Regions from separate parts of the Oceanicoccus sp. KOV_DT_Chl genome, predicted to be linked through region 4. Evidence: riboswitches for the same ligand, from Rfam matches in the RefSeq annotation. Region 4 holds a riboswitch; each other region holds the start of a gene.
The links. Region 4 has a riboswitch for cyclic di-GMP ahead of UNITIG_RS21830 (hypothetical protein). Riboswitches for the same ligand answer to the same signal wherever they lie in the genome.
Positions count from the first base shown of each region.

Region 1: linked by a shared signal. The riboswitch ahead of UNITIG_RS23510 (VPLPA-CTERM sorting domain-containing protein) and the one ahead of UNITIG_RS21830 (hypothetical protein) in region 4 are both predicted to bind cyclic di-GMP.
Region 2: linked by a shared signal. The riboswitch ahead of UNITIG_RS23535 (VPLPA-CTERM sorting domain-containing protein) and the one ahead of UNITIG_RS21830 (hypothetical protein) in region 4 are both predicted to bind cyclic di-GMP.
Region 3: linked by a shared signal. The riboswitch ahead of UNITIG_RS22870 (VPLPA-CTERM sorting domain-containing protein) and the one ahead of UNITIG_RS21830 (hypothetical protein) in region 4 are both predicted to bind cyclic di-GMP.

Region 1 is NZ_FQLF01000002.1:1,069,639-1,077,348, reverse strand. Features, by position in the region: gene UNITIG_RS08755 (ThuA domain-containing protein) at 28-867, shown strand; gene UNITIG_RS08750 (alcohol dehydrogenase catalytic domain-containing protein) at 908-1,942, shown strand; gene UNITIG_RS08745 (putative quinol monooxygenase) at 2,107-2,511, shown strand; gene UNITIG_RS23510 (VPLPA-CTERM sorting domain-containing protein) at 2,588-3,139, opposite strand; cyclic di-GMP riboswitch class I at 3,165-3,293, opposite strand; gene UNITIG_RS08735 (SDR family oxidoreductase) at 4,351-5,241, opposite strand; gene UNITIG_RS08730 (hypothetical protein) at 5,275-5,457, opposite strand; gene UNITIG_RS08725 (hypothetical protein) at 5,457-6,263, opposite strand; gene UNITIG_RS08720 (TonB-dependent receptor) at 6,435-7,710, opposite strand, start outside.
Region 2 is NZ_FQLF01000002.1:1,242,822-1,250,531, reverse strand. Features, by position in the region: gene rsgA (small ribosomal subunit biogenesis GTPase RsgA) at 1-229, opposite strand, end outside; gene orn (oligoribonuclease) at 348-902, shown strand; gene UNITIG_RS09595 (zinc-dependent peptidase) at 1,036-1,833, shown strand; gene UNITIG_RS09590 (GFA family protein) at 1,907-2,302, shown strand; gene UNITIG_RS09585 (hypothetical protein) at 2,347-2,613, shown strand; partial or broken gene lpxL (LpxL/LpxP family Kdo(2)-lipid IV(A) lauroyl/palmitoleoyl acyltransferase) at 2,925-3,766, shown strand; gene UNITIG_RS09575 (FMN-binding glutamate synthase family protein) at 3,989-5,464, shown strand; gene UNITIG_RS25545 (hypothetical protein) at 5,660-5,755, shown strand; cyclic di-GMP riboswitch class I at 5,914-5,995, shown strand; gene UNITIG_RS23535 (VPLPA-CTERM sorting domain-containing protein) at 6,153-6,980, shown strand; gene UNITIG_RS09565 (hypothetical protein) at 7,084-7,419, shown strand; gene UNITIG_RS09560 (hypothetical protein) at 7,407-7,710, shown strand, end outside.
Region 3 is NZ_FQLF01000002.1:2,212,194-2,219,903, reverse strand. Features, by position in the region: gene UNITIG_RS14200 (PKD domain-containing protein) at 1-338, opposite strand, end outside; gene UNITIG_RS14195 (TonB-dependent receptor) at 433-3,582, opposite strand; gene UNITIG_RS23610 (hypothetical protein) at 3,764-4,540, opposite strand; gene UNITIG_RS22870 (VPLPA-CTERM sorting domain-containing protein) at 4,635-5,390, opposite strand; cyclic di-GMP riboswitch class I at 5,418-5,552, opposite strand; gene UNITIG_RS14180 (helix-turn-helix domain-containing protein) at 6,189-7,325, opposite strand; gene UNITIG_RS14175 (hypothetical protein) at 7,388-7,710, opposite strand, start outside.
Region 4 is NZ_FQLF01000007.1:131,620-139,329, reverse strand. Features, by position in the region: gene UNITIG_RS21855 (FkbM family methyltransferase) at 1-335, shown strand, start outside; gene UNITIG_RS21850 (PQQ-dependent dehydrogenase, methanol/ethanol family) at 396-2,549, shown strand; gene UNITIG_RS21845 (muconolactone Delta-isomerase family protein) at 2,553-2,849, shown strand; gene UNITIG_RS21840 (HD-GYP domain-containing protein) at 2,921-4,174, opposite strand; gene UNITIG_RS21835 (nitroreductase family protein) at 4,457-5,029, shown strand; cyclic di-GMP riboswitch class I at 5,206-5,289, shown strand; gene UNITIG_RS21830 (hypothetical protein) at 5,388-5,885, shown strand; gene UNITIG_RS21825 (bifunctional transcriptional activator/DNA repair enzyme AdaA) at 5,882-6,760, opposite strand; gene UNITIG_RS21820 (lysophospholipid acyltransferase family protein) at 6,928-7,518, shown strand; gene UNITIG_RS21815 (PQQ-dependent dehydrogenase, methanol/ethanol family) at 7,677-7,710, shown strand, end outside.

The DNA.
Region 1 (7,710 bases), on a different contig from region 4:
ATTATTACGCTAAGTTGAGTTATTGCGATGTCCTTTATTAATTACACCGCTAAGCACAAAGTGTTGGTGATGACTAAAGGGCATCCGTTTAACCGCGAAGATTTTTTCTCTGTCTTTGATCGTTTACCCGATATTGAAGCGACTGCAGTTGAACAGCCTGCTGCGCAAGTATTTTTTAATCCGGAGCAGGCGAAGGCCTATGATGCTTTTGTGCTCTACGACATGCCCGGTATGAACTTTATGGCCGCGGCGAGTGATGGCGTGGCACCGGAATATATTGATCCGCCGGTAGCGTTTCAAGATGATTTTTTACATTTATTGGCGTTGGGGCACGGCTTTGTGTTTCTACACCACAGTATTGCCGCTTGGCCGTCATGGCCAGAGTATGCCGAAATTGTGGGCGGGAAGTTTTTATACAGACCCGACGTTATAGAGGGGCAACCCTATCCTGATGATGGCTATCGTCACGAGGTTGATCATACGGTTACTGTTACGCTTGAGCATCCGGTGACGACAGGGGTGTCGCCACAGTTTTCAATAACGGATGAGTTGTATCTTAATCATGTCTTTCATGATGCGGTTATCCCAATACTGACCAGTGATTATGACTACTGCGAAGATAATTTTTATTCTGCGCAGCAAGCGGTAAAAGGCAATCTTTTTAGCCGCGAAGGATGGCGGCATCAGCCGGGCCATAATCTTATCGGCTGGATAAAGCACTACCGCAATAGCCCGATTGTGTATTTGCAGTGTGGTGATAGCCAGTCTGCTTATGAAAATTTGGATTTTCAGCGCTTGCTGAGTAATGCTATTAAGTGGGTGTCCAGCGATGAAGCAAAACGTTGGGCGCGCTCAAAAAATCATTAACATTGACTATCTTAACCATTAATAAATGAAGGATTAACCCATGAAAGCGGCTGTGTTTAAAGAGGTGGGTAAACCACTCAGTGTCGAATCGGTAGCTGACCCGGCGCCAGCATCCTCCGAATTGGTGATGAAAGTGTCGTACTGCGGGATTTGTGGCACTGATTTACATGCTACTCGCGAAGGTTTAACGACCGCCTGCTGCGGCCAGATTTTAGGTCATGAATACGTTGGTGAAATTGCTGAGGTCGGCAAAGAGGCGGAGGGTGATTGGCGAGTAGGTGATAGAGTCTGCGCCTTGCCTTTTATTGCCTGTGGTAAATGTTTAGCCTGTGCCGGCGGCCAGTTTTTTCAATGCATGAATAAAAAAGTATCCGGCGTTGATGACCAGGGTGGTTTTGCCGAGTACGTGACCACAGGTTGCCGTGAAACTATTTTGCTGCCAGACAGTTTGGATTTAAAAACCGCCGCTTTGGTTGAGCCGCTGGCGGTAAGTTTGCATGCGGTTCGCGTTGCCGATTTAAAAGCAGGTAGTCGTATATTAATAATGGGCGCGGGGCCGATAGGGCTGACGGTGGCGCTGTGGGCTAAATTCTTTGGTGCTCGCGATGTGGTGGTTAGTGAATTGGCAGATTCACGAGCACAGCTAGCTAAAAAAATGGGCGCTAACCATGTGATAAAACCTGATTTAACCGCAGGTGCGGAAGGTTTGTTAACTCAGTTTAGTGATCTCACAGGTGCAGCTCCCGATATTATTTTCGAATGTGTGGGTGCTCCCGGTTTATTGCAGCAATGCATGGAAATGGCACCTTACGGTGGAAAAATTATTCCCGTGGGTGTTTGTGAACAGCCAGACAATATCATGCCCTTTTTCGGTTTGATTAAAGAGCTGAATATTCAATTTGCTATTGCTTATACCAAAGATGATTTTGAAACCTCGATAGCGATGTTAGCGGATAAACGGATTGATATATCGCCGATGATTACTGATGTGATAGGTCTTGATGACTTGCCTGATGCGTTCGAAGCATTAAAAACACCCAGTAATCAGTGCAAGGTGTTAACTAAAATCGGCTAGGGGTAGTGATAGCTCTCTCTTTTTCTTGTCATTCCCGATCAAGTCGATGATAACTTTGGCTTATTTATAGTGTTTCAGATTTATCCTGAGCAATAGCGCGCGAAAGCGGGAAGCGATCCGGCGAGAAAAGCTAGCAAAATAATAAAACCAGGCGTGAAGGAAATATGGCCACACTATTAGCTCATATACAGGTATTTTCAGGCAAGGAAGCCGATTTTGAAAATGTCATGAAAGAAATGTACCGTATTACTCATGCCACTGAGCCCAACTGTTTACGCTATGAATATTGGCGTGGTGAGAAAGAAGGATTTTATTATTGTTTGCTGTCGTATAAAACCAATCAGGATTTTTGGGAGCATCAGGCGAGCGATCATCATGAAGGCTATATGCAGGATTTTGTCGCATGTATTGAAGATTTGAGGCTGGAGTCGCTTGACCCTGTTGCCAATGCTTCGCCACTTATGCCCGCTGCGGAACAAGCTGTATCAGCGAGTGTTTCTGCAGCCGTTAAAAAACAGGCGTTGGCTTTTCCGATTGGGGTTAAGGGTTGGTGGAAAGCTTTTCACTGAGGCAATAGCGTTATTCAATGTGCATAAAAAAACCCGCCGAAGCGGGTTTTTTTATGGGAGTACCGGGAAGCGAAAATTACTTACGCTTACGGCCAATACCCGCCAAACCTACAAGAGCTGAGCCAAACAACCAAGCTGCAGCTGGTACAGGTACTTCTGATGTCTCAAAACTATAAGTCAAAGTGTTACCACCGCCACTGAAACCACCATTAATATCATTGGTGATAGTACCTACAGAGCCATCAAAAGAATAAGTGTAGGTATTAGAGGTTGGAGGAGTGCCAACACCAGGACAAACCGCGGCTTCGAATGATCCGCTACAATTATCAACGGTTGCAGCACCACCAATTTGGCCTGCGCCGTCACCAGTAACAGTGATTGCAGACAGTTCAACAAGAGCATTCAAGCCAGGAGCGATAATGATATCCATGTCGTAGTCTTCAACTGAGAAGCTGAATGAGCCATCGGAATCGTCAAATGTACCAACCAAAGCAGGAGCGGCAGGGTTGAATACGATAGTTGCTTGCGCGTTTGTTGCACCAGAAAGAGTACCAGTTACATTGAATACTGCAGCGTTTGCTTGTGCAGCGGTTACAGCGATTGCAGTTGCTAATAATAGTTTTTTCATTGTTATATCCTCGAGGTTTCTCGAGAAGGGTAACCGGCTGTCTTACTTAGGTACTGATCCCTGTTTTGCAAGCTATCCATTATGCTTGACCACCTAATTCTTAAGACCCTTGGTTTTCCGTCCCTGCCTCACGACAGGTTTGGCGTTTGCCTTCAATTTAGTTTTATTAGTTTGAATAACGTTTCTTCTTATCAGATACGGGTTAGTCCTTTTAATTCCATTTATAGATTGGTTATAGCACCAATCTAAAACCCGATTACTGTCAACTTTCCTCGTATCTTGCTTTGGTTAATACAAGTATGGTGCCAAGTATTAAATAGCTAATAAAAACAGGTGCTTATGTTTTAGTTCGTGAGTAGAGCAGTTTTTGCGGCCCAGATCTCGACTTAATCTGTAAGAAAAACCGTCAAGTATGTTTTTATTGACAAAGAAAACCGGATAGATTGATTTTAATTTTGTTCGAATTTGTGGCTTAACTATTATCTTGAGCCTGTTCGTTCAACGGTGGCTTCGATAGGTCCCATTTTGGCCTGGATCAGACGGTGTTTTTATCAAAAATAAGCATATCAGAGTTTTTTTTATAACTATTAGCTTGGATTAGTGGGTACTTTGAAGCAAAGTTTAAGTGAGTGGCTAAAAGTTGGGCTAATTTAGGGTGGCTGGAAGGTTTTGGTGCTACTTTGACATTTCTAGTGGTGTCAATGTTGCTGTTCTGTAATAAATATCGACACAAATTGATTTTTTATTCCTTTGTTGCCCTGATTTGGGGCTGTATTGGCTGAGAGGTTGTTGGCCTGCCTGAGACAGTGATTATTTTGCTCCTTTCTAGTCCCTAAAGCGGCCCTGGCTGCTATAAATCGATAATCAATTCCCCATTATTTGCGCCATTAAATAGCATATTAAAGCTGCTTTGGAAGTCCTCCAGCCCTTTGGTGCTGGACGAGCTTGCGTTTTCCTTCGTTGGATGGTTTGACAGTGGCTCTGATTTTATTCAGCTGAATATCATCACCGTCAGTAACCGCATGACGAGTAGGTGATTGTTCCAGACAGTAGGGCCCTTTGTGGGTATGAGGGATTAAAGTAAGTGCCATTCTACGAAGAGACTACTTTAACGCTGCACTAGTGGCAGCGTTAAAGAGTAGGTTGATTAGTGCGGACAAGTATTAGTTAAACGAGGGTGCGGTTGATGGTTATTCAACCGCATTGATTGTTTATTCTGCGTTAGGAAAATTCAGTTCGCCGCGATAATAATCAACGCCCACGAGCTTAGCCATTTTTTCATTAAACTCTTCACCCTGTAGGCAGTTAATCTCCATCCATTCATCATTGCTGACTTTGTTTTTGGCAGCGACGGTCTCAACGGCATCAGGCCCTACTGGGTAACGGAAATGGGGCTTGTCCGATTCGATCGCGTGTGCAATCGCGCTGGCAACATCATCCGGCATCGCCGGGCGAGTATGACCAAACATAAAAAACCGCGCTAAACGATCCAGTGTTTTCCGGTAAGGCGTTTCACCTTCAGGTAAGCTACCTTTAGCCCAAATTGGAGTTAACACGACACCGGGTTCGATAATTGATACCTTGACGTTGAACTCCGCCATCTCCATGGCGAGCGCTTCGCTTAAGCCTTCCATTGCCCACTTGGATGCAGAGTAGTGAGCGTGACAGCCCATAACAACCTGGCCTGCCAATGAGCCCACCGTGACGATACGGCCAGAATTTTGTTTGCGCATAATGGGCGTGACTTCGCGCAGCACGCTGACGTTGCCGAAATAATTGGTTTCGAAAATTTCCCGGACTTCTTCCAGTGGTGTTTCTTCAACGGCGCGACCGCCGCCAATCCCTGCGTTATTCACCAGTGCATCAATACGGCCGTGCTTTTCCATGATTTCAGTAACAGCGGTTTTGATAGTGGCGGGATCGACTAAATCCAGTTTAATGATACTAACGGGTAAATTTTCGGCGTCGATCTTTTCTTTTAGTTCGGTTGCCCCGGCAGGATTTCGACAAGCGCCATAGACCGTGTGACCTTTGCGTGCCATATGCAGTGCTGTTTCCTGGCCAATACCAGTGCTGGCGCCAGTGACGAGTATTACAGACATAAAAAACCTCTTTGTTGTTTGAGTCAGTTGTGATTAATTTTTGTCGTGTTGCTGTGCTTTAATTCGATAGTCGCAAGTGACGCAGCGGCGCATGCCTTGTCGCATACTGTCATTTTGCTGTTGTAATTTTTCTAATTCAGCCTGTAGTTTTTTTATTTCCTGTTGCTGGGTAATGATGCGATGCTGATTGGAGAAAAAAGAAAATAGCCCGGCCATTAACTAGCATCCCAACTCATGCGAACGGTGCAGGAGGTTTCGGGTAAATGTGGATCGAATTCCATTTTCAAGCCGCCACCTTCACCATTAAACATAGCTTCAAATGGTCCTTTGCAGATTAAAAGGCAGCCTTCTTGTGGAAGCGCACCAGGGTTGGGCAGACTCTCCGCTTTAGCGCAGGTATGCCAACCGCAGTCAGGAATTTCCATCACGGTCAGGCCGTTGGCGGGGTCAAACTCAGTGATGCTAGCTGGTCCGGTGAGCCAGTGGGCTGGATTAAATGTTTCAAATAAAAAAGTACTCCAGCGGCCCGGTTTGGTTGATCCGTCTTTTGAGCGTTTGGTTTTTTTTCCTTTATTTTTATCTGACATGGATTTCATCATGGCAATGAAATCGGCAGATGTTTCTTTGCCGATATCAACATTGGTACCGATGACGATTTCTTCATATTGTTTTTGACTGTAATACTTACGCAGTTCTAATAAACACCATTCACATTCGCGGACAAAATTGCCGTAACGTTTGCGCCATTTTTCTCTGGGTGAATCAAAAAAGTGAACGGTTTCTCTGCGGGCGCGAATAAGGCCATAGTCGCGATCTATTTGTTCTTTGTCACCAGCGGTTAATCGCAGGATTGGCAGGTAGGTGTGGCTGATGATGTTCATGCCTTTCTTGACCAACATGGAGTTGGACATCCACATATCAATCCAGGCTTGTGGTCCCCAGTTGGCATATAAGCCTGATTTTTTTGGCAGGTTAGCGTGGTTATCTGGTTTATCACTGGCAATGATGGTGTTGTGAGTCACAATCAATTCTCCTTTGATAGCGGCACTATCGGCCCTTCGAATTTTCAGCTTATGCTGCCGGTTAAGCAAATGGTTTAATACAATACTTTGTTATAAAAACGCCCGATAAAAACGATGTTATAAAAAAGCCCTGATAATTTCAGGGCTTGCGTTTAAATGAGAGAGTAGTCTTTAGTAAAAATTATAGCGTAAGGTAATGCCGTATTTCTCATCGGGTGCAGGCACGCCGGCGTAACCGCCAACCGTAGGAATATCGATACCCATGGCTAGATATTCTTCACCTAATATGTTTTTACCCCAGAGTGCAATTTCCCAATCGCGATTGGTATTGGTTAAAGTGAAGCGCAAGTTAACCAGATCCACTTCTTCGTTATACAGGTTTTGATCTAGATCCTGATCCAGAAAAAAGCCACCAATATAATTATGCTCAAGTCGGGATACGATCATTAAATCATCGCCAACAGCCAAATCATGTTGAAGAAAAGAGCTGAAGGTCCACTCCGGTGCATTGTCCAAAGGCTGGCCGGCTAGGTCAGTGGTGCAAGGGACAGTTGAGCCTTCGATGACCTCAGTATAGATTTGCTTGTCGATAGTACACTGGCCGTTATCGAATTCAGCGTATTCTGCGTGGTTATACCCTATCGCTGTGCCCATCGATAGATTTTCTGCAGCAATAAACATCACATCGAGTTCAACACCATAACTTTCTAAAGAACCGGCGTTGGTTACTTTAATGCCGGTGCCATCAAACGATTGTGATTGAAAATCTTCGTAGTCAACATAGTAGAGGGTGCCGTTAACAGTGAGACGGCGATCCATCCAGCTGCCTTTCCAGCCAAGTTCATAGTTGGTGGCAATTTCTTCATCAAATTCGCCGTTGTTGTCATTGCCGCCGTTGACCGGAATGGGATTGGGTAATATCCCCGGTGTGCTGGGGTCATTGTCGGCATCTATCAGGGTGATAGCCACTCGACGTTGATCGAAGCCGCCTGATTTAAAGCCTCGGCTGACGCTTGCATAAGTCATCAGTTCATCGGTCCAGAAGTAACGTAGGTTAATCGATGGCGATACATCAAAATCTTCGCGCATTTGGTCGAACTCGACATCAGGGCCTGCTATCGGCGCAATGTCCAGGCTGGTTGCGGGTGTAGTCGTTTGTGCGCCGGTGCGTTCTTTTTTCTCATAGTTAACGCGCAAGCCTAACGTTGTGCTCATTTGCGCTGAAATGTTCCAGGTTAACTGACCGAAGGTTGCGAAGCTGGTAGTTTGATAGTCATTGGTATCAAAGTTTCTGGAAACGAGGTCATTGACATCAGCTGCTGCCGCAATGTCGTCAGCCGGTATCAATGCGCCCAGTAACCCTGAGTTATTCAGCAGCGCATAATTCATGCCCAGCGTGCCTTCCGATTCAAAGTCAGAATAATAGGCGTAAAGTCCACCCTGATAA
Region 2 (7,710 bases), on a different contig from region 4:
CGCGCAGATGGCAGCGCGCAATCTTGCCAATATCGGCACCCTGTTGGCACTCCACATCCACCTGATTGCCAAAGTGCGCAATCACCAGGCCTTGCTGTTCATCGCCTAATTCCCCTTCGTTCAATTGCTGATCAACAAAGTCGGCACGCTTGGCCGCACGTTGTGTGCGCTCGTCCTGAATCTTTTGTACCCGCCAGTTTTGGCGGCGGGTGAGTTTGCGTTTGCTCATGCAGGGGCTTTTTTAGTCAAGGAGGCATCTATTATTAAGACAACGCAGCAATTTTGCTACACTTAGGCCCTAATAAACTCATTAAAGAGTTGGCAATCACCCTATTTTGGAATTATTCATGGCAGCTGCAAGCAACACCGACCTAAATTTGATTTGGATTGATCTGGAAATGACCGGCCTGGAGCCTGCTACCGATCAAATTATTGAAATCGCCACCGTTGTTACCGATTCCGATCTAAACACTATTGCCGAAGGCCCGGTATTGGCGATTCATCAATCAGCAGCAACCATGGCCGCGATGGATGAATGGAATACCAGTCATCACGGTGATTCCGGTCTCACCAAGCGAGTACTGGAAAGTACTATCAGTGTTCGCGATGCCGAGCTGCAAACGCTGGCGTTTTTACGTCAGCATGTGCCCGCCGGTACCTCGCCCATTTGCGGTAATACCATCGGTCAGGATCGCCGTTTTTTAGTGAAGTACATGCCCGAGTTGGAAGTGTATTTTCATTACCGTAATTTGGATGTCAGTACGATTAAGGAGTTGGTGCGTCGCTGGCGGCCTGATTTATTGGGGGGCTTTAGTAAAAAGGGCGCACATCTGGCGTTGGATGATATTCGCGAGTCGATTGCTGAGTTGCAGTATTATCGTGAGGTGTTTTTGAAGGTTTAGGTTTTGCCGGGCAACCCCCGGCAAACTAAAAAAGCAAAGGCTAAAATCCACCGCTAGTGAGAAGATAATAATCACCCCAACCATGGTCGCCCACCCGATGCTATTCATCATCCTCACAAGCCCATTCCTGGCTATGCTAATTTGGTATCTGCTTTCCAGATTTAAGAAAACCAATAAACAAAAACAGCGCCAGCAATTATTCACTGCGGTAATCACTGATCATTGGCGACAAATACTGATAGACGATTTCCCTCTCTATCAACAACTGCCTGCCGAGCTAAAACAAAAGCTGGAAGGCCATATACAAGTTTTTCTCAGCGAAAAAATTTTTGTCGGTTGTGATGATATGGTCATCACTGATCAGGTTCGGGTGTTGATAGCAGCGCAGGCATGTATATTAATTTTGAATAGACCGACAGATTACTTTCCCGGGTTTGAAACAATTTTGGTATATCCGGAGGTATTTCAATCGCCGGTCACTGAGCGAGAGGGACATGTGGAATCAATTAAAATGTCTTTGCGCTCAGGGGAGTCGTGGCGGCGAGGGCCGATTGTATTGGCCTGGAGCCATGTGCTGAAAGGCGCAAAAAACAGTGCCGATGGTTACAACGTGGTGATGCATGAATTTGCCCACAAGCTGGATGAGCAGGACGCGACTATGGATGGCACGCCGGTGTTAAAGCAGTCAGCACAATACCGTTCATGGGCGCAGGTATTTACGCAGGAGTATACTGCTTTGGGTAAGGATATAATGCGTGGTCATAAACACCTTATTGATGATTATGCTGCGACATCCCCTGCTGAATTTTTTGCAGTGGTGACCGAAACTTTTTTTGAAAAGCCGTTGCGTTTACAAAAAGAGCACCCGGAACTGTATCAGGAACTAAGCGCATTTTATGCAGTGGACCCTTTGCAGTGGGTAAAGAATTAATTGGTAGTGCCTACTTTCTGCCTTGTGTAAGAGCTGATCATTATCAGCCATTTCCAAATAATTAGGAGTAACCATGCCCATCACTGGAGAATGTTTTTGTGGCAGTATTAAATATCAGCTAGAGGGTAGCCTGAAGGATGCGCGATCTTGTCATTGTTCGCGCTGTAGAAAAGCGTTTAGTTCGCAGGCATCATCTTACGCATTGGTCGACGCGGCTGGGTTTTGCTGGTTGCAAGGTGCTGACTTACTCACTAGTTATCAATCCCAGCCTGATTTTGGTTTGCAGTTTTGCAGTCGCTGCGGATCAACACTATGTGGTACCTATAAAGGTGAAGTTCATGGGGTGATGCTGGGGTGTATTGATGGTGACCCTGACATCGACATTGGCTATCACCTGTTTGTAGGTTCTAAAGCCCGTTGGGAAAAATTGCCCACGGGCATTACAGCGTATGAGAATGGATTGCCTTAAGTTTTTGAAACGGTGCCGTTACATACATAACGATAGGTTTTTTTATGCTTGATTTATTGGCTGATTTTGCAGCAGGTGCATTGATGATCAATGCGGTTCCACATCTGGCAGCCGGTATGCGTGGCGAATTATTTCCTTCCCCCTTTGCATCGCCTCCCGGTGTGGGGGATTCCAGCCCCGTGGTGAATGTATGCTGGGGTTGGTGCAATGGGGTTGGGGGCTTGGCTTTATTGGCTTATGCACCGGTGACCATCGGTATCGAATGGTCATTTTTTGCCGCGGCAGCGGGTGCTTTGGTCGGGGTGGTTTGATCGCGTCGCACTTTGAACGGGTGCGTGCTAGCAGAGGTTAATTGTGATTGGGTGGCGTTGGCGTAACTCAATATAGGACATTGTTAGTTGCAATTGCCTGACCAATCCGGAGCCTTAGGGCGAAATTATCCCCTCACTGGCGAGTAATCAAATCAAATTCGGTTTAAACTCTATCTCCCCACTCACTACATGCTTTGAAGACTGTGAATCGACGTGAACAAAGAAGAGCAATCCGGAAAAATTCTGCGATTGCCAAGCAGCAAAAATATTCTGATTTTATAGCGCCCCAATATTGGTCTGTCTGGTTTGGTATGGCGCTAATGTGGCTGGTAACCCGTTTACCCTATGCATTGCAAATGGCTTTAGGCAGCGCTTTGGGTTCCTTGACCTACCGATTAGCAAAATCACGGCGGCATGTCTGTGAAGTGAATATTCGCCTGTGTTTCCCCGAGCTGTCTGCTACCGAACAACAATTGCTGGTGAAGCGAACGTTTAAATCCTATGGGCAGGGGATGTTAGAAACAGCAATGGCCTGGATGCGTCCCAATCAATGGTTTGCCAAGCGAGTCGACTTCAGTGGTTTGGAGCATTTGGCTGCAGCTGCCGAGCGTGGACAAGGCGTATTGTTAGTCGGGGGCATTTTGCCATTCTGGATTTGGCCGGCGCCTTATTAGGTTTAAAAGTGAATTTTGATTTTGTGCATAGACCGCATAACAATATGCTGTTTAATTTATTTATGACCCGCAGTCGTGAAAGTTTTATGGATGATTGTATATCGCATAAAGATGTGCGCAGCATGATGCGCTCCTTAAGAAAAGGGCGGGTGCTGTGGTATGCACCGGATCAGGATTACGGTCCGCAGGATAGTGTGTTTGTGCCCTTTTTTAATATTCCAACGGCGACTATTACCGCGACATCCCGAATTTCGGCGATGGCGAAAGCGGCAGTTATTCCTATTTCATTTGTCCGTGATAGTGGACGTTATAAGGTCACGGTTTATGAGCCGCTGGATATTCCCAGTGGTGATGACGTGCAAGATGCTACACAATTTAATGAATGGGTAGAAAGTATTGCCAAACAGTATCCAGAGCAATACCTGTGGCTACATAAACGTTTTAAAACTCGACCGGAAGGCGAAGCCAAATTGTATTAATTAGCCTCTGCTGCCCTCATTACAATAAAGCAGCAATGGTTGAAATTTAGATGCGCAGGCTTAAAAGAATAATCGCTTTACTCCTACTGGTGATTCTTTTTGTCGCCGGGTTGTATGCCTATTATTTATACGTGCCGGCAGTAACAAAGTCTGGCAACCTAATAATTAATTTCAGGACAGAACTATGAGTGATGTACATCAGTTTGCCCAGTCAGTCATTGAGTGGGGGCGTTGATTTTTTTTCTGATCTTTGTTCTTAGCTTGCTTGCTATTGCTGTTATCTACTTTATTGACGTTACCCAAACCACCCAAACTATCCGTCGAAATTATCCGGTAGTTGGGCGTTTTCGCTATTTCTTTGAGCATATGGGCGAATTTTTTCGCCAGTATTTTTTTGCGATGGATCGCGAAGAGCTGCCTTTTAATCGAGCAGAGCGATCCTGGGTTTATCGTGCGGCAAAGAACGTAGACACCACCATAGCTTTTGGTTCTACTCGCCCCTTGAATCAAAAAGGTGAGGCGATATTTTTGAATAGTCCTTTTCCCGCCTTATCAAAAGATGTGGCCAAGCCGCGTTCTATTACTATTGGTGAAGGCTACTGCGAGCAGCCCTATAGTACGCATTCCATTATTAATGTTTCGGCAATGAGTTTTGGTGCGATATCGCAACCAGCAGTTATAGCCCTATCAAAGGGCGCAAAAGCGGCAGGGATTTGGCTCAATACTGGTGAAGGGGGTTTATCGTCATACCACCTTGAAGGTGGTTGCGATATCGTCTATCAAATTGGCACAGCCAAATACGGGGTGCGCGATGCGGACGGTAATCTCAGTGACGAAAAATTAAAAGCAATAGCCAGTCACGAACAAGTACGTATGTTCGAAATAAAAATGAGCCAGGGGGCGAAGCCGGGCAAAGGCGGTATCTTGCCCGGTGCTAAAGTGACAGAGGAAGTTGCACTTATTCGAGGTATTGCTGTTGGCCATGATTCAATAAGCCCCAATGGCCACGAAGATATTCGTTCCGTTGCCGATCTTTTGGATATGATCGAGAGAGTGCGTAAGGTAACGGGTAAACCGGTAGGTTTCAAAATGGTGGTAGGAGGCATTGAGTTTTTTCAGGATTTGTTTACCGAGATTCATCGTCGCGGTATTGCCAGTGCGCCAGACTTTATAACTTTGGACAGTGCTGATGGTGGCACCGGAGCCGCACCGCAGGCGTTAATGGATTACGTGGGTATGCCATTGAGTGAAAGTTTGCCATTGGTGGTGAATGCATTGCTGAGTTTTGGGTTGCGCGATCGTATTCGCGTTATTGCTGCCGGAAAACTCATTACACCAGGTAAAGTGGCGTTGGCGTTAGCTGTGGGAGCAGATTTTGTAACCACAGCGCGTGGCTTTATGTTTGCGCTAGGCTGTATTCAGGCATTGCAATGCAATAAAAATACTTGTCCTACGGGTATCACCACCCACGATGCTGATTTGCAGCGCGGGTTAGTACCGGCAGATAAAGCATTGCGGGTTGAGCGTTACGCGCAAAAAATTGTTTATGACGTGGGTATGATTGCACATTCCTGCGGGGTATCTGAGCCGAGAAACCTGAAACGTAGCCATGTGCGTATTATCGAATACAGCGGTCACACAATTCCGTTGCTTGACATACATCCAGAGCCAGCGGTGAAAGATGAGTATAATTCTTAGTAAGACCTTCGTTATATTAATAAAGGTGAACAGGATTCATTTGTCGCCGAGTGGATTCATAAATAACCAGAGGCTATAAAATTTATTTAATCTCTGTAGTGTATACGTTAATTAGACAATATTTTTTATTCCTACATATATCCTCTTCTGATCTTTCGCTGGAAATTATGATTTTCAGTTCGAAATTTTTCCCGAATTAAAAATTACATTTGTATGGCACCTGTATTACATATATTTCAGTTCAGTGAAATTACTGTGAAACTTCTTGGATTTAATAACTTGTACACATAATTGTAACTTCCTCAATTTAGTCTCTCCACGTCGCCAAGGATTGGTGTTTGTGCTGCTTGTCCGTGATTCATAAAGGATTCATAAAATCAGCACAAAAAATCAATAAAAGCTTGTTAAAAAATAGGTGCAATTGAGGCTATAGGGACATAGCTTCGGTTCGCTGAGATAGCCAACCCTGTCGCGAGGCAGGTTCGGAAAGCCTAGGGTCTTCATAATAAAAAAGACAGCCGGGTTGCGATAGTAAGGGGCTGGAGAGCTTGTTGTTTAGATATTTTCAAGCCCCACAGTATCCGATTTATGATTTTTATAATCGGTAAATAAATCGAAATTAGGTGTTCCCCCTCGAGAAAGTGGGAGTTACCTGCTGAACTATTAACTAGGACTCTTGGAGAAAAAAATGAAGAAATTATTTGCTTTATCAATGGCTATTGCAGCGGCTAGTAGTGGTGCAAATGCTGCTTTGCAGTTGGGCAGTACTTCTAATAACGAAGCTGGTGAGCTGTTTATCACCATGTGGAACAATGATAATCAAACCTCCTTTGTGCAGGACTTGAACCTGTATGTTTCTGATCTGCTGTACGGCACAGGTGTTATCAGTGATGGACAGACTCTTTCTATTAACCAGACGGCGCTGGATGCGCTAGGAGCTGGTGATATTAAGTGGACAATCAACGGAGCTAACACTGATAAAACAACCAATGAATTTGATCGTGATCTGTTTCCCGCTAATCAGTGGCGTAATAATGCTGGATTATTGTTGACTGCCAACCGGGAAATTACTGCTACAGATGAGGGTCAGATAAATACTAATATTGACAATGCATATCAATCGTTGCAAACCAAACTTAATGCTTCAGATAATTCTATTACTGATGTGTATCAGTTAACAGGTATTGATTTTTTTGGTGAAGCTTCCTGGGGTGAAGGTATGTACGCAATGGCCAACACTTTCAATTTTGACACGGCGGCTGGTGTGAACGATGGCACTATGGATTTTTATGGGCTGCAGTTGTTTGATGATAGGTACGATATGGTTGGTGATGGCACCGGATTTGGTGATGATCTTTGGCATGTTGTCAATTTTGGTTCATGGACTCTGGCTGGTAATGAATTGACCTATAACGCACCTGTAGCGGCCGTTCCTGTTCCTGCTGCGGCTTGGTTGTTCGGTTCTGCGTTATTAGGCCTGGCTGGTATCGGACGCAAGCGCAAAACTCACTCTTAATTTTAATTTCCCGCTTCATTGCTTATCTCACTTTGCTGTGAGCGGGAAAGTTACGCTTAAAAAACACAAGTTCCGTTTTTAAATACATGTTGAGGATAAAGAAATGAAAATTAAATTGTTAACAGCTGCTGTGGCAGCGATTGCAACTAGCCAGGTATTCGCCTTGGCACCTACTGCTTCATATGATCTGGAGGTACGCGTGTCTGGTGCGACTGCGGTTGATAACCAGTTTCAGGCTTATGTAGAAGAGTTGTGTGATCCAGCTACTCTGGATTCATTTTATCAACCATCTGATGTGGCTCGCGGTTTTGGTTGTACCGTACCTGGTGGCAGTGTTGCCGGTATTGCTACTGATCTGGATGTATTGTTCATGAAAAACTCCAGTGGTTCCTCTGCCGGCGTTGCCCCGTTGCCAATAAAACCAGCGTGCCATTTTTAGATCTGTCTACCTGTGTTGTAGGTACAGTTAATGGTGGTACTTACGATTGTACTAATGCCAATGTGAATCTGCAGGCTCAAATTGGTGTTTCCGATGTTGAACCTGAGCTGTTTAAAATTGCGGCTAACGGTTCAAGAAGTTTTGATGGCACGCAATTGACAGTTAATACCGTTAATGCCCAGACCTTTGGTGTAGTGGCATCAATAGGGTTGCGTAACGCTCTGCAGCAAGCTCAGGGACTGACTATTGGCTCTGATGATGTTGCCAATATGCCAACTTTATCTTCAGATA
Region 3 (7,710 bases), on a different contig from region 4:
TCCTGACCATTAATAAATTCAAGGATAAACGGCCCTTTAGAAACATCTGCAGCAGGTATTTGCACACCACTGATAGCTGCGTTGTCATCCGTCATGCCAGTAGCTATTAATTCGTCCTTTAACCCTGTGGCACTATAATCAATGGTATATACGTTAACATCTGCACCAACCAGCGGACCTTTAACCGCCGCCCCCTGGACCTGCTTATCCGTTTGCACTGGCTCAGCATCACTACTATCACTACCTCCACACCCCATAAGCATCAGCGATGACGCACAGCTTGCAACCAAAAATCTGGAAAAAATACCTGAGAAAAATGAAACTACTTTATTCAACATTGCAAACCACCTTCAAACTACAACGGCTAAAATTGTTACCAACAGTCGACCCTATTATTCAACTACAACAAATAATCTGGCATGAATTATTTTTTTAGAAACGATACCCCAAACGAAGACCATAAGTTCGCGGCGTTGGCAGTATTAAATTTGCTGCCTGTGGCAAATCAAACTCATAGGATGCGCCAAAGCCGTAATCAGTATTGGTGACACCTGAACGCAACGTATCGTCATTCATTAAGTTATTAATATAAAATACCGCGCTCCACGTATCACTTTCGATACCCGAAATAAAATTAACCAACCGATATTGTGGCAACCAGGAAATATTACCCGGCGTCATAAATCGCTTCGATTGATAATTGCCATTCAACTCGGCAAAGCTACTCATCCCGGATTCAAAATCAGTGTCATAACGCAAGCTCCAGGTAATGGCATCACGCGCGGAATAAGGCATTCTGTTACCGGTGTAATCTCCATCAACATTGCCGGCATCCGCCATAGAGCTTCTGGAAGCAGGACCGCCGGCTATTTTGGCGGTGTTGAAATCTTCGTAGTAGGCATCAGAATAGGTGTAGCCCAATGTTGCGGTCAGACGCTCGGTTAAACGAGCCGTAATATCAAATTCAGCGCCTTCAACAATCGTTTCACCGGCATTGACAATTTTAGGAGCAGGAAAACCAGCACCGTTTTCAACTAAAATAGACGTTTGCTGATCGGTATATTCATAATAAAAAGCAGCCAGATTTAAAACGACCCGACCCTCTAGCCAAGTCGTTTTAGCGCCCACCTCATAAGTTTTCAGCTTTTCCGGATCGTACTCAGGCTGAAACTCAGCATAACCGGTGGCAATTCGATCATCAAAATCCACATTTGAATCAGAACCGATAATGCCATCACCATCAACGTCGTAGCCGGCCCACTCAGTATCCTTGTCCAAATCCGTATCGCGAACCAAACTGGATGCATTCGTTGTATCTACTCCACCAGGCTTAAAGCCTTCCGCATAAGTGAAGTACATCATCACATCTTCGTTTGGGTACCAGGTAATATTGAAACGCGGCACAAACTCTTCCACTGTCGGCAATTCATTACGCTGAGCCTCACACTCACCATGAATATCCGGTTTTAATGCTCCTGCAAGCTGCGTATCGGGTAATGCTTCAGCCGTACTCCCATTGCCACTGCCATTAAAGGGATAAACATCGTTTGGATCTATTTCATAAGCACCCATAGCAGTAGACATAAATCCACCACAGTTGCCAAACGCAGAAGACAAACCATGTAACTCAGAGCCACTACCTGCATAAATAATATCTTCTTGCAGATAACGCCCTTCAACAGTGACACTTAATGTTTCTGATACGTCATAGGTAAACATTGCCGCCAACGACATATGTTCTGTCTCGCGAGATAACCAGTCTGTAACCGGGCTAGTACTAAAGTAATCGGCGGCTGTGACGTAACAACCTTTGGTAATGTCACCTCTATCAGCGCCCATACAGTCGCGACTGTCATTAACCAGATCAGCATCTTCATCAAGATAAGGCAAACCACCAAGAAATAAGCCGGGGTTTACAAAGGCGCTATTCACCAGGTCCGTACCACCCTCACGCAACCACCAGCGATCCTCCATTTCTGTATTTAATTCTTCTTCCCAATAAAGTACAGAAACCGTCCATTGAAATGATTGCTGCTGTCCGGAAAATCGAAATTCATGATTAACCTGCTCCAGGTCATAGGTCATATCCATAGCTGTCTGAAACCCGTATTGCGCTATACAGTCACCCGCTACGGCTCGATCATCGCCATTACAATTGATACCGGTTGGCGCAGTGCCGTCGTCATCAATCAGCGTGCCGCTGTAAAGTGAGTAGTCGGTTAAATCAAAGTCTTCCTGGATATTGGATTTATTGCGGGTATAAGCACCGATGTAACTGAATTGAAAAGTATCCCAGTTAAAATCAAACTGTTGATGCAAGCGAAGGTTTTCTAATTCAGTGCCACGGAAATCACGACCCGTACGTGGATCAGCAGAAAAATCTATCTCAGACGCATCGGCGTGCTGTGCACCCACCAGCATCGGACGACAAAGTTGATTGGCACCTGGCTTTTCAGCAGACCCGGGGAATAAACCAGCTGCATTTCTATTACGGTAGGGAACCTGCGACAAGCTACAATCAACTATTGGATCGCCCGGGGCTACCCCCAGAGCATCCTGAACTGACTGCGGTAAATCATTCGCATAATAGGCGCTAGCTCTATTTTCTACGCCCTGCTGAAAAAATTGCCCCTGATTGTAGGTAACGGCACGACCATCATAAACCGTCAAATTCGGGTTTGATGATCTACCCGTATCCAAGCCACTTCCGGCAACAGTGCCGTCATTAAAATAGTCACCCAGAGCGGGAGTATGATCTACAGTTCTCCGTAAAACCTGTGCCCTAGGGCCATATTCTTCATCACTGTATTCAACGCGCGTATAGGAAGAAAGTATATCGTTAGGCTCAAACAATAATGCAAAAGCTGCACCCAGAGTATCTTCAGTACCCAGATCGCCACCCGTATTAGGGTTGTCGTAAGCGCCGTTTCCTTCAGAGCGTGCCAGATTAATACGATAGCCCAGCTCATCATTAATGGGGCCACTTAAACTCAATTTTAATTCATTCGCGTTCCATTCACTTAAATCATCTTCAACACTGCTGACATCAAAATCTACTGCGCCTTCAAATTCTAGCGATGGTCGTTTGGTAATATAATTGATTGCGCCACTAAATGCCGAACGGCCATAAAGAACGGACTGAGGACCTTTTACCACCTCTACGCGCTCAAGATCAGTGAGCCGCATATTTCCGGTCATGCCACCACCAGCCGTTGATAACGCCTCGCTAGAAACATCTACAAAATCTATTAGTGTAGCCACATTGGCTCGACCGCGGGTTGTCGATAAGCCACGAATAGTAGGACGGGTATCATTAGGTAATAAACCGGAATCAAATACTAAACCTGAGACCATTTGGCTGATATCCTCAACCCCGGAAATGCCTTTCTCCTGAATCATCTGCGCGGACAGCGCATTAATGGCTAAAGGCACTGACTGCATATCTTCAGCAGCGCCCTTGCGCGCGGTTACCACAACCTCTTCAATTGCATAATTTGATTGGGCGCAAACCCCACTGGCAACTAACACAGAACTCAGGGTTAATAATCCACCCATTAAATTCTTTTGATAAACATCTTTCATTCTTTACACCTGAAGACAAAATGACAAAACAAATAAATTACACTGACAGCGTATTTAATTGAGAACAACGGTATGTAATAACCACCACGAGGAAAAAATTACGCAGGAGCTGTACCGCTTAAATTTCTTTTATAGCGCATCAAGGATGAGCCTCTTAATGCTAACTTGCTGGCGATATTTTTTATTTCGCTGCCCTGCGACGCCCCATACCAACCAGACCCAATAAAGCAGAAGCAAACAACCACGCGGCTGCTGGAATCGGCACTGCTACTGCCACTATTTCAATATTCATACGATAATGGTAAGTTGAGTCCTGCATAGCAGTTGCATTAGTAAAAGCAACGCCAAAATCAGCAAGCTCCTGCGCACGGACCGCTAACTGATCATCAAGATCATTCCAATCCGATGTGTCAGAAAATTTATAAATTGCACCAACTCCTGAGCCGACGACGGTCAGGTCATTCCAACTCCAGGAAGACGCACTCCAACCGCTTGGCCCACATGCACCATAGCTGGAATTATCAATACAGACTGCACTACCTGAAGTAATGCTATTAGTACCAATTGAGCTATCACCACTATTGTCCTGGCCAACTATAGTATTGGTATCAATGGTGCCATCAGACAACACCACATCATGCTCAGCGGCCCCACCCAACATAATAAGATCGTTAGACCAGGTAAAAACCCCTGTCACATCGTTGTAAAATAGATTGCCTGGGGCATACGCGGTAACACCGGGAATCGGAGGAAGAGGAGTTTTAAATTGTGCACCCGCTAAACCGCCATCAGGATCACCGCCGCCGCCAGGCGCAGTAGAATATTCGTAGACGGCATCCATACCAAAATTACCTGCACTATAAATATCTACATTGATAATCTTGGCATAGTAAAGCGTGGCATTAACCACAGGCGCGACAGCAAACAACATTACTGCCACAAGAAATTGATTTTTCATGATTTAACCCTAGACATATAAAAAGTGGCCACTAGTAACAGTGACCACTTCCCTTGATCCACACCTAAAGTGTGTTAACTGAAAACACCATCAATTAAGCAGCTTTACGCTTACGACCAATACCAGCAAGACCTAATAGCGCTGAACCAAACAACCAGGCTGCTGCAGGTACAGGCACAGCAGAGATAGCCGCTTCAGGAGGAGCAATAGCCATAAGCTGAATATTCATGCGGTAGTGATAACCTGAATCCTGCAATACAGAAACAGGGCTGAACGCAACACCGTATGCATCTAACTCAGCTGCACGAGTAGCTAAGTCTGCATCCAGCGTATTCCAATCGGCGCTATCACCAAGAGAAAAAATAGAACCAACACCCGCTCCAGTCACAGTAAGGTCAGCCCAGTTCCAGGAACCAGAGTTCCAGCCATAGGGACCACATGCGCCGTAAGTTGATAGGTCAATACATGTAGCAGATCCGGTAGTGATACCATTTGGCTGACCTAGAATATTAGCAGTATCGATAGTACCGTCAGACAAAACCACTTCATGAGCTGCTGCGCCGCCATCCAAGTGGATGTCGCCAGTCCAGGCAAAAACACCTGTATCACTGTCATATACCATGTTGCCTGGAGCAAACGCTGAAAAACCAGGAATCGGCGGTGGAGTCACGAACTGATTGCTTGCCAAGCCGCCATCACCATCGATTTTGCTGTATTCATACATGGTATCAACACCAAATTGGCCAGAGCTGTAAATGTCTACATTTTGTACCTGTGCGTAATAAAGTGTTGCGTTTGCACTAGACGCTGCAACGGCGATAATTGCCGCCGAAAGTAATTGTTTTTTCATTGTTATATCCTCGAGGTTATTAACTCAAAGGGTGACCCGGCCATCTTTTCCGCTTTCCAATATCACATCGCTCCCTTGATGCTCTTTTTAGAAAAGAACTACTAGCTTGAAGATCCGTTGGCTTTCCGTCCCAGCCTCACAACTGGTTTGGCTTTTTCCGTATCGATTAAAATTATTGTTAAACGAAATATTTCCGATGAATCTAAATGCATCGGTGAAAAGGACATATCAAACAACGTGCCAGAATAAAAAAAACCTTTAGTAACAAAGAGCTAGGAAAAAGATATAGCTCTATAGCATTAACGAGCACACCGAAAATATTTTCTCTGTAAAAGTTGCCGTCGAATTGGCCAAGCCGAAGATTATTGCGTCAATTTATTGTTGTCACGATGACAAACACCCATCAAATTACTACCCATTCAATATTAATAATTATTTATTTACTACCCATATGAGCAGTGCGTTAATTATTTTTTCACCATATGGTCATATATAAAAAAATGACCCAAACGTCGCGAGTGTAAAGTTTTTCGGCAAAGATATGATTAAATGAAGAGCACATAGGATGACAAGTTTTCTGCGTCTTTTCTTAAAGCTTTACACAAAAAAATATTACTAATAACCACTACCCAAATGGGTATTACTGATTTCGGATTTTTGTGATTATATATACGCTGTCTTTTTAGTTAAAAGGCAACAGAATTTGAAAACGGTTAATTTTTGTTTTCATAATTCTATCCCACGCTTTACGCGCCCTATGGGCGCGTTTTTTATGGGCGATATAATATCAAAAAGATATCAATTTATACGAGGGAGATTGCCTAAAGTACGGAGGATCAAGCCAACTAGTTCGGCTTGATTATTAACATACGTTTTTGAAAAACAATTTTTTAAATGATAACGAACAGAATTTGAATTTATTGATAGTGCAGTTGCTATATCTTCAGTAGAACTACCATTCACCAACATCCCCACAACTTTTGCTTCAGATTCTGTTAAGCCATACAGGGACTTTAACTTATCCCAAGGCAAATCTATAGATGTAGATTCATCAGTAATAAAAACAAGGTTTTGAGCGCCATCACTCAGGCGCCATTCCCTGGAAACATCGCCGCTTTTATTCATATGAGGCAAGCAGGAAATAAAAAACTTTTTACCGCTATTATTAACATACTTAATATATTCACCTTCGGGCGATTCTGCTTCGACCATTGATCTCAGAGCACTATTAAGCACTTCAGTTATACCATCAGCATTAACAAGTAATTTGTTTCCCTGCACAAAAAATTCTCCATTCGCAATATAGCGCCCGGCCACGTCATTCATCGCCACCACGCCACCACGGTGGGAAATAATAAAAACTGCTGCAGCTATATGATTTAAAGAACGGACTACAAATCCATTTAACTCTTCGGTGTAACTGACATCAACCGACAGCCTATAAGCTCTTCTGATATGGGGTAGCAATCCGGCTAAGAACTCATATTCTTCTCGAGAATAACTTTCTTTACCTTCACGTCGACCATAAACATTAACTACTGAATATGCTGGGTCCTGCCGAGTCCTGATAAAGGAAACCATGAAATTGGTGTTTTTATTACCATCGATAAATACATCTCGGCCTAAGCCTCCATACTTTTCCGCTTGAGATAAAAAATCATTACCCTTAAAGCATTCAATCTCTGATTGGTTTTGTAGAATTTTTTCTACCAAGCCTTCATCAAATATAGTTTTCTGATAAGATTTTACGCTTCCGGTTTCTTGCACAATATGAATCCCGTAATTATGCGACGGGTCTTCAAAATCTGTAATTAAAGTATGGCAAAAATCAGCATCCAATACATCCATCATTCGACGTGAGAATGTCTCCCAACCACGCGGATCAGCCACAGAGTCATATATCAACTCCATAAACTCTGGAACATATTGTTGCATACTACTGTTAGCCTTTATCTTTCTAACATTAAGCGCATATAAAAACCTATACCAAAACTAGATTATAAAGATCGCTGTGTCTTTTCATTGATTGGCGTTAACCACAATAATCTTAAAATGGCTATAAACAGGAATAACACTATAGTCATAGCTACCGGATGCTTATTGGCATACAAGTAAAACTCATAGAACTCACCATAGAATTGCGCGCACTCGGGTATAAACCAGGCTACCCCGGTAGCGCCTATACCATAACGAATGGATAAGCCGACTTCGCGCTGTTGGGTTTGTTTATACATTAAATACAAACCCCAAATCACTACCAAGGCACACAAGGTGTAGGTCACGGGATGATGCAAACCAAAGGTTCTGGGATCAACGATGA
Region 4 (7,710 bases):
ACCTGCAAGGAAAAGCCAAAACTGTCGATTTGTTAAAAATTGATACGCAGGGTGCAGAGTCAAAAGTCATTGCTGGTTTGCTGCCAATACTCAGTCAATCGGGGCAGGGTTTGAGTATTATTATTGAGTTTTGGCCCTATGGTTTACGCAAATCCGGTTCTAGTGCGCATCGGTTATTGGATATGTTGATGACCTTGCATTTACCCATTCATATTATCGATCATATAGCGCATCAGCTAGTGCCCTGTACAGAGCAGCAGTTACGGGAGTGGGTCGATATGGTGGATGCCATCCCTGAGGATCAGGGCTTTATGAATATTCTTTTGGGTGCGTGATCGACTAATTAAATGACTGCATTTCGTTAGTTAACAATAATTTTATATAGAGGTTTAGTGGTGTTACTCAAAATAAATTTACTTGCGGTGTTAGCCTTTGTGTCTTCATTGGTATTGGCTGTACCGGTCACTGATCAGCGTTTGGATAATGCCAGCGCAGAAGCGGAATCGGCTAACTGGTTAAGTCATGGTCGCAGTTATCGCGAAATGCGTTATAGCCCCTTGCAAAAAATAAATCGAAGCAACGTTGATCAGCTGGGTTTGGGTTGGTTTTTTGAAACTGATGATGCTTCCGGGTTGCAAGCAACCCCAATCGTAGCTGATGGGGTGATGTATTTTTCAGCTGCGTGGAATGTCGTGTATGCGCTGGATGCTAAAAGCGGTGAAATGCTGTGGAAATATGATCCGCATGTTCCAAGAGAAACATCGTTTAAATATTGTTGCGGTGTAGTTAATCGTGGCGTTGCGATTTGGCAAGATAAAATATTTATGGGCACACTTGATGGCCGCTTGATTGCTATCAATGCCGACAGTGGTTTGCTGGAGTGGCAAGTGCAAACTACTGACCCCGCCAAACCTTACAGTATTACCGGTGCCCCTCGTATCGTTAATGGTAAAGTCGTGATAGGTAACGGCGGTTCCGAGTACGGTGTTAGGGGTTATGTAACTGCCTACTCTGCTGAAACGGGTGAGCAAGTCTGGCGGTTTTATACTATCCCGGGCAACCCCGCCGATGGTTTTGAAAATGAGCAAATGGCATTGGCAGCAAAAACCTGGACAGGCGAATGGTGGAAAATGGGTGGCGGCGGTACCGTTTGGGATTCTATCGCCTTTGATCCCGAATTGAATTTACTGTATCTCGGCGTGGGTAATGGCGCACCACACAATCAACAAATTCGCAGCCCGGGCGGCGGCGATAATTTATTTTTAACATCAATTGTTGCGTTAAATCCCGATACGGGTGAATACGTTTGGCACTATCAGCAGGTTAATGGTGAGAGTTGGGATTACACTGCGACTCAGCAAATGGTGTTGTTGGATATTGATTGGCATGGTCAGCCGCGCAAGGTCATCATGCAAGCTCCCAAGGCTGGATTTTTTTATATTATTGATCGCATAACAGGCGAATTATTATCTGCTGAACCTTATGTCAAAGTGAGTTGGGCCAGCGAATATAATATGGAAACCGGGCGGCCTATCGAAAATATTGAGGCGCGTTATCTTGATGGTGAGAAAGTGCTTGTGTTTCCCACAGGTTTGGGCGGGCATAACTGGCATTCCATGTCCTACAGTTTGCAGACCGGGTTGATGTATATTCCCGCTATGGATTTTGGCACCGAATTTCAAACGGAAAAGGATTTTGTCTATAGTCCGCGACACTGGAATGTAGGTTACAGCACGGCGGGTCCGCCTGGTGCTCACTTACTGAATCAAGCATTGATTAAAAATGTCCCCAAAGGCTTTTTGTTAGCATGGGATCCCATTAAACAGCAAGAAGCGTGGCGAGTACCATACCCGACGCTGGGTAATGGCGGTACCTTGGCTACTGCGGGGCAGCTAGTTTTTCAGGGCAATAATGAAGGTCAGTTTTTTGCGTATGATGCGGTCAATGGTGAGCAATTATGGTCAGCACCTGTACAAAACGGGATCATGGCTGCGCCAGTGGCTTATAGTGTAGATGGCGAACAATATGTGTCAGTGCTAGTCGGTCGCGGTGGCGGCTTGAGCATGATTTTAGGTATTGAGCATGACGTAGCCAATATCAATGGTCGCGTAGTGACGTATAAATTAGGGGGTGAAAAAAAGTTACCCGCTATTGCGAAACCACAACCGGTACCAGAGCCGCCAGCAAAAATGCCTGTCAGCGAACAACAATTACAGCAAGGTATGGCTTTATATAATAAGTACTGTGCACGCTGTCATGGTGTTAATGCAGTAAGTGACGGTTCGGTACCAGACTTACGTTATTTGCCGGCGGTATGGCATCAGAATTTTAATCAGGTTGTGCTGCACGGGATGATGGAAAAAGCGGGTATGCCTCGCTTTGATGATGTGTTAAATGATGAAACTGTCGAATATGTCCATGCTTATTTGATTGCGCGCGCTCACGAGCAAAAAGAATTACGTGAGCAGTCTGGTTGGTGGGTTGAGTTGCAAAGCTGGGTGTATACAAAGTTTGCTCAATTATTGGCGCTGTTAATGGCGGAAGCATAAATAATGTTATTCATGCTGACGATGAGTTTGCGACCAGTACCTAAAGAGGAATATTTGGCGAAAGGGCGTTTGGAAAATGAATATACCCAGCAATTAATGGCACAGGGTATTATTCAGCAATTTCACGTTACGCAAGATCATCGCCAGTACTGGATTGTTTTTTCCGTCGATAGCGAAGACATGCTAATCACCACCTTAAATAAATTTCCTTTTTATCCATATTTTGATTTTCAATATCATCCGGTAACGGATATGGTCGCAGCAGTTGCTGACGGTATGGTTGACCCAAACCTTGAGTAAACTGGGTGTGTTTTGACCGGCTGCTAAAATAATTTTTAAGAGATAAGTGTTAGCGATAAATGACTGTGAAATTAGTCAATCGTTAAACCTTTCTGAATATAGCTCTCGATGCGGATCCCATGGGAGCCATTGGGAATAACCGTTTTAATCATGTTGCCCAGTTCATTGGATTGGGCAAACCGTTCCAGATTGATGACCTTCTCAGGTACAGGCATTTTACTTTCATCGCGCAGTAATAACACTTTTGGTAAGTGGCGGTTGCGGTAGTTAGTACTGATAACAATACCGACCTGACCGTTTTGCAGCTCAACAATACTGCCGGGCGGATATAAGCCAATACAGCTAATAAATTCACCGACCAGTTTTTCATCGTATTTAGTGCCCTTGTTTTGATACAGTATTTTCAGTGCTTCCAACGATGAACGGCCTTTCTTGTAAACCCGTTCGCTGGTTATAGCGTCGTAAACATCACAAAGTGTCACGATACGGGTAAAGTCAGTGATCCCTGCAGCTTTGATTTTGCGCGGATAGCCAGTGCCGTCCAGCGCTTCGTGATGGCTGTAGGCGACATCCACCGCGCCGTGGTAAACATCTTTATGGGCAATCAGAATATCTCGACCATGTTGGGCGTGAAACTTCATGATGTCGAATTCTTCGTTGGTTAGCTGGCCCTCTTTGTTGAGTACTTCGTTAGGCGTACGCATTTTTCCAACGTCATGCAGCATCCCGGCAAGCCCCAGTTTGTTGAGGTCTTCTTCACTTGCGCCTAAATGGCGACCAAAGGTAATTGCCAGCAAGCCGACATTGACGGAGTGTTCCGAGGTGTACTCATCTTTTTTTCGAATTTTGGACATCCACATCATGGCATCCGGATTGCGCATGATACTCGATACACATTCCGAGACGCTGGATTTAACGTCTTTAATATTGATACCTTGGCCGAGCCTGACATCGTCCATAAAGGAACGCGTTAATTGGGTTGCGGTAGAGTGGGCGGCGCTTGCGCGAGAAAACTCTTGTTTGTTAGTCGCCGAAGTGGTGTAAGGTTTCACTTTAGTTTTGCTGCTTTTTACACTACTAGTCCGCTCCTCGGCAGCGGCCCAAGTGTCTTCATAGCCCTCGACGTAAACAAATTCGCAATGTTCTGCGATAGTCTCAATTTCTTCCAAACTGGTAATTTTAAAACCCTGTAAAATAAAAGGCGTTTCTAACCAAGGGCGGTCTAATTCGGAAACATACATCCCCACCTTTAAACCAGATACTGGAATGGGTGTTTTTTTGTTTTCCTGAATAGTGCGGCCGGGCCGGACAATGGTTTTTTTCACAGGTTTGTTACTGCTCTTGTTATGAGGGCTTGGCCCAGCGCCAATGAAAATATTTGCATCTTATACTTGCTGGTAGCTAATCAATCTTCTTAGTTTAGCTAATGGTCTGCTAGACGCCAGAATAATTACCTTAAAGCAGCTTGCAATAGGCAATAGTACTTACGATTTCTTCTAAATTAAGTTGCTGTTGGTACTAACAAATTCTAGTTACTACGCACTGCCGACTTGTTGCAATACGCTATAAACACTAATATGCACGGCAAAATTGTCGAGAGTTAAAATATGGATGCACTAACGCTATTACATGGTCGCAATTCAGCACCAAGGTTAACCGAGCCAGCCCCTGAGGGCGCTGAGTTAGCGTCGATGTTTAAAGCCGCTTTTCGTGCACCAGACCACTCCTGGCTTAGACCCTGGCGTTTTTTAACCCTGCGCGGTGAGGCGCGTAACTCGCTAGGAGAGTTATTAGTAACAGCTACTCAGGCTAGAAGGCGGGCTGCGGGGGAGGCGCCACTGTCAGCAGAAGAAATGGTTAAACTGGCTGCGAAACCGTTGCGAGCGCCCCTGATTATTATTGTTATCGCGGCCATAAAGGCGCACCCCAAGGTACCTGCGGTAGAGCAGCTGATATCTGCGGGTTGTGCGGCCCATAGCCTATTGCTGGCGGCGCATGCACAAGGATATGCAGGTGTATGGCGGACCGGTGATAATGCTTATGATGACATCGTTAAAGACGGGTTAGGAATTGCAACAACAGAGGAATTGGTCGGCTTTGTATATTTGGGCAGTGTAGATGGCAACTATAAACCATTGCGTGAATTAGACCCTAGGGACTTTGTCAGCGAGTGGCCTTGAGGGGGCTGCAATGCTTGGATCACCGCGGTATGGGGATTTAAGTACCGGATCGATGCCTTGTCGGTCTTGCCCGCTTAGTACTATTACTTATTGACCCGATTGCGTTAAATGGCGAAACTAGCGAAGTTTTAAGGCATTGTATGCCAACTTGCAATATGAAGCCCGTCTCTTACGGCTTCTCGAAATGGCAAACTCGGGGCAACCCGAGGACGCAAAACCAGTGCCCAGCTGATATAGCTTAGGGTCGAACGGTTACCGAAGGAAGTGGTAGCACTATAAACCACACTTCTTGATCAATGTCTGCTCAGCCAATTATATTGGCGGCGACGTAACGTTTAACGTTTGAGATTATGAGTCGATGGCTATCAGTAGTGAAAATACTTCACCGTCAATTTTCAATAAACTTTATCAAAGTAGTAAGCAGCCGCTACTGTACAGTTTGCTATTGTTGGCAGCCGTGGTACTGGTCGCTTCAGTCAGTAATTATTTAAGTGGTGATCGTAATTTAGATGTGACCGGTGCTGACGCCGTTTTTTTACATCGTGACTTTAGCAGAACACCTTTTGCGTTGATGGATGCTTATGATGCTTGTGTTTATGAGGCGCAATCTAAATTGGGTAACAGTTTGTTGCGCAGTGAAATTCTACCACTGTCTACTCGGTATAATTACGATCGTAATAGCTATAAAGTTGTATTGGATGTCGATGTTGGCACAGTCCACGAGTGGCTAGATGCTCATATCTATTGTGATATTGATCCCGAAGCGCAAGAGCTGAGTTACTACAAAGAGATATACCGGGGCGAACCTTCATTATTAGCCAAAACCATGAGCATGTTGGGCGATTTGATTAATTAACACTCGTCAACTTTAAGGCTAGCTTCCCAGCCTAGCATCGCTTTTTTGCGAATAGGGTTCCAGCGGTAGTGACCTAATTCCCCCATTCCCTGGATCACCCGGTGGCAGGGAATCAGTAATGCTATGGGGTTTTTTCCGACAGCACTGCCGACCGCTCTGGCCGCAGTAGGTTGGTTGATCGCCTTGGCAACCTCGGCATAGCTAGCGACAGCACCCGATGGAATTCTCAGCAAAGCTTCCCAAACCTTGAATTGAAACTGGGTACCATTAACCCATAGTTTCAGCGGTGAGGATAACGGTCGTGGCGATTTTGAAAAAACCTGTGTCACTACAATTGCTGAGCTGGCTTGGTTTTCTTCTAATATCGCTAACGGCCACTGGCGCTGTAACGCCTCTAACAAATATTCTATGTCTTGAGGTTGTTCAATAAAATCCAGCCGATGAATGCCGCGCTCAGTCAGTGCGATAAAACACAAACCAAAGGGGCTGGGATGTACTCCGTAGATAAATGTTATGCCATTGCCACCGTTTTTTATTTCGCCCGGCGTTACGGCATCCAGGCTAACAAAAAGATCGTGCAGGCGGCTGCTCGAGGACAGGCCGCTATCGCCAGCTGCTTTCAATAGACTGGCACCATCCAGTAATCTACTCCGGGCCTGTTCCCGGGTGAGATATTGCAAGAACTGTTTTGGACTGACGCCGGCCCATTCTGTAAAGACTCGTTGGAAGTGGTATTCGCTAATCGCACAGTGCTTGGCAATAGCGGCTAGTTCTGGCTGTTCGCCCTGGTGCTGGTCGATAAAGCGCAAGGCATTGGCCACCAGTTGATAGTGGCGTTGCTGCGTTTCTAGCTTGTTGTGCTGTAGGGATTTCATTCCGGATACAGTAATCCCTGAAACAAAAAATGACCACCCGATAATTGCTATTTTTTTGCTTAGGCAGTCAGGAACCAGAGAAATAGCAAAATGAGGGTGACGATAGCTCAAACACTGTTATAATTTTGATACAACAAAAATATCAGCTGCACTGATTTTATTATGGCATCGAATATTACAGAACTAAAAACAACGATGTTTCTCACCCCGGTAATCAGCACAATCTTTCGGGTGTCTCTATTGTTATTTTAAAATTAATCGGATGGCGGGTTAGTGGTGATAAACCTAGCCAGCCTAAATATGTACTGGCTGCGGCCCCTCATACTAGTAACTGGGACTTCGCTTTACTGCTATTAGTGTGTTTTAGTCTTCGTCTGGACGCACATTGGATGGGCAAAGATGATATTTTTATGCAGCCATTCAAACGTCTAATGATTTGGTTGGGTGGGATTCCCATTGATCGCAGTAAAAAAAATAATGTTGTTGAACAGATGGTAAATTATTTTCAGAGTGTTGATAATTTAATTGTTATTGTGCCGCCAGAAGGGACGCGAAGTAAAGTTGAGCGTTGGCGCACGGGTTTTTATCATATTGCATTGAATAGCGAGCTGCCTATAGTGTTAGGGTTTATCGATGCCGCAAATAAAAAAGTTGGCTTCGGTCCTGCCTTTGTTCCCACCGGTAATGTTGAACAGGATATGCAAGATATTCAGTCTTTCTACCAAAATTTTCAGGGTATCAATCCTGAAAATTTTTAGTGGTAGTCTAATTCTATGCTTGGGGACTTTTTTAGGTCGATATTTTTTCTCTCCCGGTTACCCTATTTGTCATTAAAGTGGTAACTTTTGGTCATTGTTTGCAGACATTGATATCACTAGTATACCGATCAATGATTTTACCTATATAGAGGCTGTTTGTGACTACTCATTTATTTTGTCGTTTTATTTCGC